Regions from separate parts of the Clostridium sp. SHJSY1 genome, predicted to be linked through region 2. Evidence: riboswitches for the same ligand, from Rfam matches in the RefSeq annotation. Region 2 holds a riboswitch; each other region holds the start of a gene.
What was found. A riboswitch is a leader RNA that binds a small molecule or an ion and turns the genes downstream of it on or off. The one in region 2 is predicted to bind S-adenosylmethionine.
Positions count from the first base shown of each region.

Region 1: it holds a riboswitch for S-adenosylmethionine, as region 2 does, so the genes downstream of both, NNC19_RS15980 (PLP-dependent aspartate aminotransferase family protein) here and metF (methylenetetrahydrofolate reductase [NAD(P)H]) in region 2, are expected to answer to the same signal.
Region 3: it holds a riboswitch for S-adenosylmethionine, as region 2 does, so the genes downstream of both, NNC19_RS05295 (methionine ABC transporter ATP-binding protein) here and metF (methylenetetrahydrofolate reductase [NAD(P)H]) in region 2, are expected to answer to the same signal.

Region 1 is NZ_JANDMF010000037.1:2,017-6,934, forward strand. Features, by position in the region: gene NNC19_RS15965 (NAD(P)/FAD-dependent oxidoreductase) at 1-456, opposite strand, end outside; gene NNC19_RS15970 (glutathione peroxidase) at 570-1,115, opposite strand; gene NNC19_RS15975 (aminotransferase class V-fold PLP-dependent enzyme) at 1,321-2,454, opposite strand; gene NNC19_RS15980 (PLP-dependent aspartate aminotransferase family protein) at 2,457-3,602, opposite strand; SAM riboswitch class I at 3,704-3,805, opposite strand; gene NNC19_RS15985 (GIY-YIG nuclease family protein) at 3,862-4,107, opposite strand; gene NNC19_RS15990 (ABC transporter ATP-binding protein) at 4,109-4,918, opposite strand, start outside.
Region 2 is NZ_JANDMF010000014.1:39,724-44,641, reverse strand. Features, by position in the region: gene NNC19_RS08755 (cation:proton antiporter) at 1-5, opposite strand, end outside; sodium ion sensor (DUF1646 type) at 52-107, opposite strand; gene NNC19_RS08750 (MraY family glycosyltransferase) at 559-1,509, shown strand; SAM riboswitch class I at 1,565-1,674, shown strand; gene metF (methylenetetrahydrofolate reductase [NAD(P)H]) at 1,752-2,630, shown strand; gene NNC19_RS08740 (S-ribosylhomocysteine lyase) at 2,652-3,107, shown strand; gene NNC19_RS08735 (ECF transporter S component) at 3,392-3,925, shown strand; gene helD (RNA polymerase recycling motor HelD) at 4,368-4,918, shown strand, end outside.
Region 3 is NZ_JANDMF010000006.1:56,671-61,588, forward strand. Features, by position in the region: gene NNC19_RS05290 (methionine ABC transporter permease) at 1-356, opposite strand, end outside; gene NNC19_RS05295 (methionine ABC transporter ATP-binding protein) at 358-1,320, opposite strand; SAM riboswitch class I at 1,410-1,531, opposite strand; gene NNC19_RS05300 (methyl-accepting chemotaxis protein) at 1,746-2,165, opposite strand; gene thiE (thiamine phosphate synthase) at 2,238-2,885, opposite strand; gene NNC19_RS05310 (cysteine desulfurase family protein) at 3,054-4,202, shown strand; gene thiI (tRNA uracil 4-sulfurtransferase ThiI) at 4,199-4,918, shown strand, end outside.

The sequences.
Region 1 (4,918 bases), on a different contig from region 2:
TTTGTTATATCCAATAATTGTTACAACCTTTCCTTTATATAAAGGAGCATCACAAGTAGCACAATATCCAACACCCTTTCCAAGGTAGTTCATTTCTCCCCTTATCGCTCTTCCATATTGAACTCCAGTTGCTATAATGACACTTTTAGCGTTGTAAGATTTTGCATCTGATATTAAGACAAAATGACTCCCCATGGCATAGACATTATTTATTCTTTCTTTTGTTAATTCTACTCCCATTTGCTCACTATGCTCTCTAAATCTGTTTCCTAATTCTTTCCCTGTTATATCAGGCAAACCTAGATAGTTTTGTATCTTAGGTGCTACTGATAGTTTTTCACTAAATCCCTCTTGTCCAAATAAAATAAATTTTTTATTTCTTATTTTAGCATTTATTGCTGCTGAAATAGCAGCTGGTCCTGAACCTATTATTGCTATATCATATAAATCTTTCATCTTATCCTCCATATACCAATTATGCTTTTCAAAAATTCATAATAAAACTAAAATGTGTTTATATATTTGTTTAATATCTGAATTTTTGAAAAAGCATTAACTACTTATTCTAATTATAATAATTCTTCAATTTTTGATTTCATATCTTGTGGTTCTGTTGTAGGCTCAAATCTACTAACTACATTTCCTTCTCTATCAATTAAAAATTTTGTAAAGTTCCACTTAATAGAATTTCCTATTAAATATTCTGGAAATTTTTCTTGCAGTACACCATTTAATAAATTTCCACTTGGATGATTTAAATCAAATCCCTTGAAAGGAACTTCTTCACTCAAGAATTTAAATAATGGATGTGCTGAAGCACCTCTTACATCTGTTTTTTCAAATAATTGAAATGTAACTCCATAGTTTAACTTACAAAAGTTTTGTACATCTTGATTGCTTCCTGGTTCTTGTTCTGCAAATTGATTACAAGGAAATCCTAATATTTCAAGACCTCTATTATTGTATTTCTTATATAATTTCTCTAAATCTTCATATTGTCCTGTAAATCCACACTTACTAGCAGTATTAACTACTATTACTGCTTTTCCTTTGTATTCCTCCATGCTAATCTCTTGCCCGTCTATCTTCTTTGCTGAAAAATCATAAAAACTCATTGTTATTCCTCCTAAATTTAATTTCTTTAAATTCAATTTATTTAAATTTAATTGCGTACAATTTATATTATGTGTATATATTATCTTTTATTATTATTATTGTCAACATCTTTAATAAAAAAAACACATTATTTTTTTCTAAAATAAAAAACATGGAATTTTGCACAAACAAATTGCATTACCTCCATGTTTTATATATAATATATTAACTTATTGCTTTTTCAAAACTTTGAATTAAATCCTCAATATCTTCAAGTCCTGCTGAAACTCTTATTAAAGTATCTGTTACACCAAGTTTTTCTCTCTCTTCCCTTGGAATCGCAGCATGGCTCATTTTAACTGGATATGATACTATAGTTTCAACTCCACCAAGACTCACTGCAACTCCAACATTCTCTACATTATTTAGGAAATCTTTTGTTTTTTCTAAACTTTTAAATTTAAATGATAATACTGCTCCTCCACCATAAGATTGAGATAAATGAAGTTCTCTTCCAGGATGTCCTTCAAGCCCAGGATAATACACAATTTCAATTTCAGTCCTATTCTTTAGCCAATCAACCAATATTTCTGCATTTCTTTGACATTCTAATACTCTAACTTTTAATGTCTTTATCCCTCTAATAAGTAACCAACAATCCTGTGGCCCTAAAACTGCTCCAAATGTATTTTGAATTTGCTTGACTTCTTTGCTTAATTCTTTATTCTTTGTAACAACTAATCCAGCTATAACATCACTATGCCCTCCAAGGAACTTAGTAGCACTATGAACTACAATATCTACTCCAAGCTCTATAGGTCTTTGTAATAATGGAGACATAAAGGTATTGTCAACAACTACTATAATATCTTTTTCTTTAGCTATTTTAACTGCTCCTTTAATATCTGTTATCTTTAACAACGGATTAGATGGTGTCTCTAAATATAAGCACTTAGTATTTTCTTTTATAGCAGATTTTATTTCATTAAGATCACTTGCATCAACAAATGTATGCTCTATATTAAATCTTGAAAATAGCTTTGTTACAGCCCTATAAGTTCCTCCATAAACATCACCACATATAACAATATGATCTCCAGCAGAAAATATACTTAATACTGAACAAATAGCTGCCATTCCAGAAGAAAATGCAAACCCCTTATCTCCTCCCTCAAGTTCTGCTATCAGATTTTCTAAAACATCTCTAGTTGGATTTCCTGATCTAGCATAATCATATTTTCCAAAGTTATCTATATCAAACTGATGAAAAGTTGATGTCTGATATACTGGTGTGCTTAATGCCCCTGTATTTGTATCTATACTACCTTCTGAATGTATTAACTTTGTTCCTATTCTCATATTTATTCCCCCTTAATTGCTTTCTTTAAATCATTTAATATATCTTCAACATTTTCTATTCCAACTGATAATCTTAATAAACATTCATCTACCCCAATCCTTTTTCTAAGATCAGTTGGTATTTCACTATGAGTTTGTGTAAATGGATAAGTTATTAACGTATCTACTCCTCCTAAACTTTCTGCAAAAGAAACAACTTCTACTCCTCCTAATATCTTCTCTACTAGTTCCTTATCTTTAACCCTAAAAGATAAAGTTGTACCAAATCCTGTACTTTGTGATTTATTTATTTCATATCCTTCATGTTCTTTTAATCCAACATAATATACATCTGAAATTTCTTCTTGATTCTTTAACCACTTTGCAATCGTTATAGCATTTTCTTGAGCTCTATCTAATCGTATATGTAAGGTTTTTATACCTCTTAAAATTAACCATGCTTCAAAAGCTCCTAAAGTTGCTCCTGTAGACATATTAATATATCTTAATCTTTCAATAAATCTATCATTTTTTGCTACTATTAAGCCAGCTAATACATCATTGTGTCCACCTAAATATTTTGTTCCACTGTGTATTATTAAATCTGCCCCAAGATCTAGTGGTTTTTGGTAATATGGAGTTAAAAAAGTATTATCTACAATAAAAATCAAATCATTTTCTTTAGCTATTTCACTAATACCTCTTATGTCTGTAACTCTTAATGACGGATTAGATGGAGTTTCTATTAATATACCTTTAGTGTTTTCTTTAACTGCATCTTTTACAGCTACAAGATTTCTAGTGTCTACAAATGTTGATTCTATCCCAAGCTCCCTATATATATTATTAAACAGTCTAAATGTCCCTCCATATAGATCTTCTGAAATAACTACATGATCACCAGCTTTAAAAAGATGCACGATACAGTTTATAGCTGCTAATCCTGTTGAAAATGCTAATCCATGTTTTCCATTTTCTAATAAAGCTACAGTCTTTTCTAATTCTTCTACTGTTGGATTTTGAAGTCTAGAGTAATCATATCCAGTACTTTCGTTTAGTCCAGGATGTTTAAATGTTGCACTTTGATAAATTGGAAAACTTATTGCCCCAGTATGTTTATCTCCACCTGATGCGCCTCTTACTGCTGTTGTTTGAAATTTTAAAGTCATAATTAGCCCCTCTTTCTTAATAAAATAAAAAAAGTCACTTCTTTATATAAGAAGCGACTGAAATTAGTCAATATACATAGTCATAATGAGACTATCGATTCCTCTTATCTGCCAGGATAAACCTGCAGGATTTAGCACCACGTAATAAAATTACAGGTTGCTGGGCTTCAAAGGGCCAGTCCCTCCACCACTCTTAATAAGATAAACTTATTTATTAAATTAATATAATTATACACCTTGCTTAATCAATGTCAACATGTTATTTGAATTTTTTTATTAAATTATCTTTTTCTTCTCTTTTAAGCTTCTTAATAGCATACTCTCGCTTCATTGCATCTACTTTATTTTCAAAAACTTCAAAATAGACAATCTTTAGGGGGCCTCTGCCTCTAGTATACTTGGCCCCCTTACCATTGTAATGATCTTTAAATCTTTTCTCTAAATTATTTGTCCATCCAGTATATAAAGATCCATCTCCACATAGTAAGATGTAAACATAATTCATATTAAGCTATTTCTGTTTTCTCAAATTGAGAATTATATAGATCACAATAGAATCCTCCAGCAGCTAATAACTCCTGATGATTTCCCTGCTCTATTATATCTCCATCTTTCATAACTAGAATTAAATCAGCATCACGAATAGTTGATAATCTATGGGCTATTACAAAACTTGTTCTTCCTGCCATTAGATTATCCATAGCCTTTTGTATCAATACTTCTGTTCTTGTATCTACTGAACTTGTTGCTTCATCTAGTATTAGTATCTTAGGATCTGCAAGTATTGCACGAGCTATAGTTAACAATTGTTTTTGTCCCTGAGATACATTACTAGCTTCTTCATTTAATTCCATATCATATCCATCAGGTAATGTTTTTACAAAATGATGAACATGGGCCGCCTTAGCTGCTTCTATAACTTCTTCATCTGTTGAATTTAATTTACCATATCTTATATTTTCTCTAATACTTCCATTAAATAACCAAGTATCCTGAAGCACCATTCCAAATAGTTCTCTTAATTCTCCACGGTTAAAATCTCTTATACTGTGTCCATCTATTAATATATCCCCACTGTTTATATCATAGAATCTCATTAAAAGCTTAACTATTGTAGTTTTTCCTGCACCTGTAGGCCCAACTATTGCAACTTTTTGCCCTGGTTTAATATTAGCTGTAAAATCATTTATTATTGTCTTTTCTGGATTGTATCCAAAGTGAACATCTTTAAAATCAACTCTACCTTCTAGTCCATTTGGTGAAACTGGATTTGGAACAGTTTGTTCTTCTTCATCTTCAGCTATAAATTCAAAAAC
Region 2 (4,918 bases):
TCCATAAAATACCTCCTAGATAATAAAAAAAGGGTAAAAAGTCCCCAAAAGGACTTCCCACCCTAGAAGTCAAACTTTCTTGAAATCAAATAATAATTTGTTCAACCGAAAATCAATATACTTATTTAGTTATTAAATATTTACTTCCTAAATGGTAACATATTCAAAATTAAAATGCAAATATAGATTAGATTAGCTATACTATAATTTAGAAATAGAAAAACAAATGCTGTCAACTTATAAAGAATAAAAAAGAAAAACCTCGAAGCTATGTTGGTGAATTTGAATTCGGAATAATATATTCTATTAAAAAAAGATTTATATATATAAAAATTTAATTTTATGAAAATAAAAATGGGCAAAACTAGATAAATAAAGGAAATAGGTGTACTTGGACAATTATTCTATTAAATGGATTTGAAGGAAACTTTTCATTTTTTATAAATATTATATACAATTTAATATTTTTGTAATTGCTAAAAAAAGTCGATAATAGTATAATTCATTTAGAAAGCAAAAATGAATTATGGACAGATTGGTTTAAGGAGTAGATTAATGATGCAATATTTAATAACGCTGATATGTGCTTTCCTAATTGTTTATTTTATTATTCCATATATAATGAAAGTAGCTCATAAATTGGAATTTACAGATAAGCCAACTAAGAGAAAAAAACATAGAGGACCAATACCTTTGTGTGGAGGACTTGGAATTTATATTGGTTTTTTTATAGTTTATTTTTTAACTATTAAGGATGATATATATAAGCAGATATGGATATTTATTTCAGCTAGCTTAATATTTTTTATTGGAATGGTGGATGACTATTTCAAGACCAAAAAAAAAGAATTTCCGATATATCCTAGACTAATAATACAAGTATTTGCAGCTGTATTGGTATTTAATGCAGGTGTAGTATTTGAAGGATTTAGAAATCCTTTTTCAGGAGACTACATGTTATTGTCAAAAACAGTACAATTTTTATTGACTATTACATGGATTTTTGGAGTTACTACTGTAATAAATTGGTCAGATGGTATGGATGGTTTGGCCGGAGGTATATCATTAATTTCTTCAGGAACATTTTTCTTTGCTGCAATGATATTGGGACAAGGACCACAAGCTCAATTTTCAATAATACTTGCAGGAGCAATAATGGGATTTTTATATTATAACAGGCATCCAGCTAGGGTGTTCATGGGTGATTCGGGAGCTAACTTAATCGGTTTCTTACTTAGTATAGTGGCAATTGATGGGGCTTTTAAGCAAGCTACAGTATTAAGTTTGTTTATACCAATATTAGCATTAGCAGTTCCTATTTTTGACAATTTATTTGTTATAGCTAAAAGATTTAGTGAAGGAAAGCCAGTATATCAAGCAGATAGAAGTCAAATGCATTTCAGATTAGAAGAAAAAGGTTTAAGTATTAATCAAATAGTTAGCCTTATACTTACAATAAGTCTAATATGCAGTGGAATCTGTATATTGTTATTATTAATTAATAAATAATTATATTTACAAATTTCAATAAATAGTATATTATAATAAATATAATTTAATAATTATCTTATCATGAGAGGTGGAGGGACTGGCCCTGTGAAACCCAGCAACCAATATGTGTGTTTATCTAGATATAGTGGTGCTAAATCCTGCAGCATAGCTGAAAGATAAGGGTTATTGTAGTACAGAAGTTTGTTGTACCTAAAGGAATAACCTTTAGGTATTTTTTATGTGAAAAAGGGGGCAATTTTATGAAAATAAGCGAAATATTTAAGAATAAGAAAACAGTGTTCTCATTTGAAATATTTCCACCAAAGACAACATCATCAATTGAGACTATATATAAGACGTTGGAGGAGTTAAAGGGGCTAAATCCAGATTATATAAGTGTAACCTATGGGGCTGGTGGAAGTATAAGGGATAATAAAACTTTGGAATTATCATCTTTGGTTAAAAATAAATATGATATAGAAGCAGTTGCTCATTTAACTTGTATAAGTTCAACAAATGAGGATATAGATTATTATTTAAATTCACTAAAGGAAAATAACATTGAAAATATCCTTGCGTTAAGAGGTGATATTCCAAAGGATGGACTCACTAGAGGAGAATTTAAGTATGCTTCAGAATTGATTGGGAAAATTAATAAATTTGAGGATTTTAATACTGCAGCAGCTTGCTATCCAGAAGGACATGTTGAAAATAAAGGAGTACTAAAAGAAATCGAAAATATGAAGAGAAAAGAGGAGGCTGGGGCAGCTTATTTTATTTCTCAATTATTTTTTGATAACAATTTATATTATGACTTTTTAGATAAAGTTAAAAGTGCAAATATAAAGGTGCCTATTGAAGCAGGAATTATGCCTGTAACCAATAAAAAGCAAATAGAAAGAATGGTATCATTAAGTGGAGCATCCCTTCCAACTAAGTTTGTTAAAATTATGGAGAGATATGAACATAATCCAGAAGCTTTAAGAGAAGCAGGAATAGCTTATGCAGTAGAGCAAATTGTAGATCTTATATCTACAGGAGTAGATGGAGTACATTTATATGTTATGAATAATTCGTATTTAGCAAAAAAAATTAGTGGAAGTATTGAGACTATTTTAGCTACAGAAAACAATAAATAATTAAGATAGGAGAATTAAAAAATGGAAAAAGTAGAAAGTTTTGAATTAGATCACAGAAAGGTAAAAGCACCTTATATAAGAAAATGTTGCTTATTAGATGGACCAAAAGGAGATAAGGTAACAAAGTTTGATTTAAGATTTCTTCAACCTAATCAAGAAGCATTTGGAACAGCAGCAATGCATGGCCTTGAACATTTATTAGCACATGAACTTAGAAGTAGATTGGATGGAATTATAGATTTTTCACCAATGGGATGTAGAACAGGTTTTTATCTAAGTATATGGGGAGATAAAGAAGCAGCTGAAATTAAAGAGGCTTTAGAAGGAGCATTAAAAGAAGTGTTAAATGCTAAGGAAATTCCAGCAGCAAATGATATTCAATGTGGTAATTATAGAGATCTATCATTATTTGGAGCAAAAGAATATGCAAAAGAAGCATTAGATAGAGGATTTTCTCTAAATATATTTGGTGAATAATAATTTTAAGAATTTAAGAAAAATGGAAATGCCTAAGGATAATGTCCTTAGGCATTTTTCTGTTATAATCAAGAAAATATTAGTTTGTAATCATAATTTGTTATTTCCTAGGAAATTATTAGTGAAATAGTAATAGAATTAATTCATTAGTTGTAAAGACAATAATATCTTAATATAAAATAATTAATATAAAGGGAAAGATGGATAATATGAAAATAAAAGTATTTACACAAGAAGTAACATGGAGTATACTGGTGTATATACATTTACGAGGTGATAAATACATGAATAATAGAACAAAAGAGATGATATATGCAGCATTATTAACATCATTAGCTATAATAATACCAGTACAGTTTTCGTTTTTAAGAGTAATAATTCCACCATTTAGTGCGACACTAGCTTCACATGTACCAATGTTTATTGCAATGTTAATTTCACCTATGGTAGCAGTTGTGGTTGGAATAGGATCAGTTGTTGGATTTTTATTTACAGGATTACCTATGCTAATAGTCTTTAGAGCAGCAACACATATTTTGGTAGGTCTTGTTGGAGCAATAATCATAAAGAAAAGTAAAAGTTATGTTAAAGCATCAATATTCACAGCACCAATTCATGGTGTAGCAGAAGCTTTAGTAGTAATACCTTTTGTAGGGTTTGATGTTTATCAATTGCTAGTAGTAGTATGTGTAGGAACAGTTATACATCATGGTGTTGATAGCACTATATCTTATTTTATTGTGAAGGCAATTGCCAAAGCAAGAAGAAAAGATATTTATAATACTTTTAGTGAAATTGGAACAGAACAAGTAATTTAGAATTATATTAATGGTAAAGTTGTGTATAATTTTTTATATGCGGCTTTCTTTTTTGTATACAAAATATGGTATAATAATTTTATTATAAAATCAGGAGAGATAGCAAGGAGTCAAAATTATAAATATGCTATTTTAGAGACAGGAAGGGGACAAACAGAAGCTATTAATCTATAAAAAGGTAGAGAATATGAAATTATATTAAATTATGGGCCATATATAGGAAATTTAAATAGTATATGTATGAAGAAATATTTGTAAAGCAAATATATAAAAATATCGTAATTTTCAAAAATTGAATTTACGATATTTTTATATTATAATTTTAAATTAGTTATGTTAAAAACAAAAGAGATCTATACATAAATTGAAGTTAGTAAGTATAGAAGTTTCATAAAATAAGTTTATAATAAAAAATACACAAATAGAAATATTGAGGTAAGTTATGAATGAAAATATGATAGAAGAAAATAAAGTTCTTCAAGAGAAAAGAAAATTAATTAAAGAAGAAATTGAAGAAAAAAAATCTAATATAAAGGATATTGAGAAGAGAGTTAAAGCTCTGAGTAAAGAAGCAAAAGGAAGTTATAACGAAGAAAAAGAAACTACTGAAAAAATTTATGAAGTTTTAACAAGAGAGATAAATAGTTATGAAGATGCATTAGAAGAACCTTATTTTGGAAGAGTTGATTTTAGAGAATATAGAGGTCTTGAAGAAAGTATATATATAGGCAAAAAAGGTATTAGTAACATACAAAAAGGGGAAGAGGTAGTTGTAGACTGGAGAGCTCCTGTTGCTGATCTTTATTACAGTGGAACAGGGGGAGAGGCATTCTATAAAGCACCAGTTGGAATTATTGAAGGGGAACTTAATTTAAAAAGAAAATTTCTATTTGAAAATAGAAAAATAAAAGAAATCTTTGATGAAGGTCTAAATGAGCTTATGATAAATGGAGAAGAAGGGACAGAGCTTGTTGATGAATTTCTTAAAGTAAA
Region 3 (4,918 bases), on a different contig from region 2:
GCAGCTTCTATAACTCCAGGATCAACTTCTTTTAAAGCCGCTTCTATTATTCTTGCTATAAAAGGTGCTGATGCTAATGTTAATGGCACTATAGCTGCTACTTCTCCATATGATTTTCCTACTATTAATCTAGTTAATGGTATAATTACCACCATTAATATAATGAATGGCAAACTTCTAAGTGTATTCACTATAAAGTCTAACCCACTATAAACAAATTTATTCGGTTTTAATCCCTTTTCATCTGTTAATACTAATATAATTGCTGGTATAAATCCAATTATTACTGCTAATATAGTTGATGGTATTACCATTATTAACGTTTGATATATAGCTGGCCATATTAATTCCCACATACTATATTACCTCCCATTCTATATTTTTACCTTTTAGATAATCTATAACTAGATCCTTGTCCTTTTTCTCTACATTAATTACTAGACTACCTAAAACATTACTTCTAAACTTTTCAAGTTTGCCCCAAACTATTGAAAAATCAATATTTATTTCTCTAGCCATCTTTGTAATTATTGTATTTTCAGAACAATCAGCTGGGAAGAATAACTTTATATTTACACCTGTTTCAGGTAGAGTTTCATCTTCTTCTTCTCCCAAGAACTTCTTTAAAGACAATCCTGGTTTTAAGAACAACTCATCCGATTTTCCTTCTATTTTAATTTTGCCCCCTTCAATTAATGCTACTTTCTCACATACATCTTTTACTACTTCCATTTGATGTGTAACTATAACAATAGTAATTCCAAGTTCTTTATTAATTTTAGATAACAATGTAAGTATATCTTTTGTTATTTTTGGATCTAAAGCTGATGTTGCTTCATCACATAAAAGTATTTTTGGCTCTAATGCTAATGCCCTTGCAATAGCAACCCTTTGTTTTTGTCCACCACTTAGAGCTGTTGGTTTACTATTAATCTTTTCCTTTAGTCCAACTAAGTTTAACAGTTCCATTACTCTTTTATCTATTTCTACCTTACTATACCCCCAAACCTCAAGTGGAAGAGCAATATTTTGATATACTGTTTTTCTTTTTAGTAAGTTAAAGTTTTGAAATATCATACCAAGATTCTTTCTAAACTCTCTAAGTTCTCTATTATTAAGTTTAGAAACTTCTTTCCCCATAACATTCACTGAACCAGCATCATAGGATTCAAGTCCATTTATACATCTAAGTAAAGTTGATTTTCCTGCCCCACTATGTCCAATTAAACCGTAAATTTCCCCTTGATTTATGCTTATTGAAATATCTTTTAAAACTTCTATATCCCCAAAACTTTTACTTACATTTTTAATTTCTATCACTAATTGTCTCCTCCTCTATGAATGTAAGATAAAAAATAAATGCGCTAGAGAATAAATCCCTAGCGCATAAAAAACACTAAACTATTATTCTCTCATCTTTCAGTAATAAATAATTACCGCAGGAATTAGCACCACATTAAAATAGTAAATGAACTATTATATTGGTTGCTGGGCTTCAAAGGGCCAGTCCCTCCACCACTCTTGATAAGACATCAATTATATTAATTTTTCAAGCAATTGCTTTATGTTATTTATAATAGTATTTAAATTCTAGTTTGTCAATATTTTTTTTCAATAAACATTTTAATTCATATTAATTCAAAAAAATATACTATAACTTATTCTATACTAAGTAACTATCTTTAAAAATTGAAAATAACTTTAATTAAAGTTATGAATTTTAAATTCTAATCGCAACATATGATTTATTTTTCTACAGCATTTTGTATGCTATTAATAGCTTCCTTTAAACTTTCACTTTTTTCATTAACTACATCTGCAACTTTGTAAATATCAACTATCATTTTAAGCATTTCATTTTGATCTTTAACAGTTGATTCAGCCACTTTACTACTCATATCAGATAATTTCTTTACTTCTGTTGCAACTACTGCGAATCCCCTTCCAGCTTCTCCAGCTCTTGCAGCTTCAATTGACGCATTTAATGAAAGCATATTGGTTTGAGATGCAATCCCAACTATCTCTTGTGAAGAATTCTTAAAATTATTAGCCATATCTTTTATACTATCTAATTTTCCATAAAGAGTTTCAACTATACTCTTCATTTCATCAATTTCTTTACCAATCTTTTCAATAGACTTGCTTACTAATTCCATTTCACCCATACATTTATCCTCTCTTTCTTTTTATCCTCTGCTTAATTATATACCATTAAAATAACTAAACCAACTCAATATCTAAACATTTGTTGTAAAATTATTATCTAAAATATTCTTTAATTCTTTTGTGGCATATCTAATATTATTATTTGCAAGAATTGCTGATACTATAGCAACTCCATCTATTCCTAATCCATTTAATTTAACAATATTATTTTCATTAATACCACCAATTGCTATAACTGGAATATCTATTGCTCTTTTTATTTTCCCTAATGAATGACATGTAACTATATTGGCATCTTTTTTTGTGTTTGTAGGGAAAATAGCCCCACAACCAATATAGTCCGCTCCTTCTGTCTGAGCTTTTAATGCCTCTTCAAAGTTATGTGCAGATATTCCTATTATTTTATTTTCGCCCAATATTTTTCTAGCCACCTTGCAAGGCATATCACTTTGTCCTAAATGAACACCTGAAGCATCAATAGCCTGGGCTATATCTATTCTATCATTTATTATTAATGGTACATTATATTTATCGGTTATTATTTTAATTTCCTTAGCTATATTATAAAAATCTAGTGAAGAAATTTTCTTCTCTCTTAGCTGAACTATAGTTGTGCCTCCTAGAATACTTTCCTCAACTGCTTCTTTTAAATTTCTGCCTTCTAAAATATCTCTATCTGTAACTAAATAAAGAGTGTAATCAATGTTAGACTTATCCATTTTCTTCTCTCCTTTTTTCCTTATATATACCATTATAGCAAAGTATTTTTACATAACCATATCTTGAATAAAATACTACTTTATTTAACAATTGAAATAATATGAATTTTACTTTATACTAAGTTTGTTTATATGAAATATAAGAAATTGTAAAAGAGGTTGTTAACTATGAATATATACTTAGATAATGCATCTACTACAAAACCTTCAGTTGAAGTAATTAATGCTATCTCCAGTAGTATGAGCGAATTTTATGCCAATCCCTCATCACTTCATAAACTAGGCTTAGAATGTGATAAGAAATTACATGAATGTAGATATGAAATTGCAAAAACTATAAATTGTTCTAAAGATGAAATTTATTTTACTTCAGGTGGTAGTGAAGGTAATAACTTTATTTTGAAAGGATTAGTTAAGAAAAATAATCACATAATTACTACTACTTTTGAACATAGTTCTGTAAAAAATACTGTTAAATTTCTAGAAGACAATAATGTTAAAGTAACCTATCTTTCCGTTAATTCAGATGGTTTTATAAATATAGAAGATTTAAAATCTGCTATCAATAAAGATACTACACTTGTATCTATATTGTATGTAAACAATGAAATTGGTTCAATCCAAAACCTTGAAGAAATTGGAAAAACTATAAAAATTTTAAGTTCGCGTGCAAAATTTCATGTAGATGCAGTTCAAGGTTATGGAAAATTGCCTATTGATGTTAAGTCTATGAAAATTGATGCATTAACTGTTAGTGCTCATAAAATTAATGGTCCTAAAGGAATTGGATTCTGTTATCTAGCCAAAGGTTTAACCCCAATTCCTAATATAATTGGTGGAGAACAAGAAAAAGGCTTAAGAGCAGGAACAGAAAATCTACCTGGAATAGTGGGACTTACAGTTGCAGCTAAGGATAAACTGAAAAATTTTAAGGAAAACTATAAAAAAGTTGAAATGTTAAAAAGTTATATGATAAATAAATTAGCAGAAATTGATAACATTAAAATTAACAGCCCTATTGGCGATTTTTTTTCTCCATACATATTAAATATATCTTTTTCAAAAGTGCGTGGAGAAGTTCTTCTTCATTATTTAAGTGAAGAAAATATTTTTGTCTCAACAGGTTCAGCCTGCACCTCTAAGAGTAAATCTGGAGTTCTTGGAAGCCATGTATTGGAAGCTATGAATCTTTCAAGAGATGATATTGAAGGTGCCATAAGGTTTTCATTTTCACCAGATAACACAAAAGAAGAAATTGATAAAACAATTGAAGTATTAAAAAAAGGATTATTTTTATTAAGGAGAATTAAAAAATGAATAAATTAATTTTGGTTAAATATGCCTCAGAAATATTCTTAAAAGGCTTGAATAGAAATACATTTGAAAAAAAACTAAGAAATAATATCTCTAAAAAATTAAAAGGTCTTAATTTTGAAATTATAATTGATCAAGGTAGATATTTTATAAAAGTTGATGAAATTGAAGAAGGAATTACTAGAATAAAAAATGTTTTTGGAGTTTCTGAAGTTTGTTTGGTAACTAAAGTTGATAGAAATTTAGTTACAATAAGAAATGAGGCTGTCAAAAGTATCACTAATGTAGATTGTAAAACTTTCAAAGTTATTACTAATAGAGCTAATAAAGATTTTCCTCTAAACTCTATTGATACTTCTAGGGATATTGGAGGATATATTCTAAAAAATACAAATACTGAGTTAACTGTTGATGTTAAAAATCCCGAATGCATAGTACATATTGAAATACGAGAGCATGCTTATATTTGGTCTAATAAAGATAAGATTAAAGGGGTTGGTGGTCTTCCATATGGAATTAATGGAAGTACAATGCTAATGTTATCTGGTGGAATAGATTCCCCTGTTGCAGGATATCTTATGGCTAGGAGAGGTGTTGCTCTAAATTGTGTATACTACCATAGTCATCCTTATACATCAGAACGTGCTAAAGATAAGGTTAAAGAACTTGCTAAAATATTAGCTAGATACACTGAAGAAGTTAACTTATATATAGTTCCA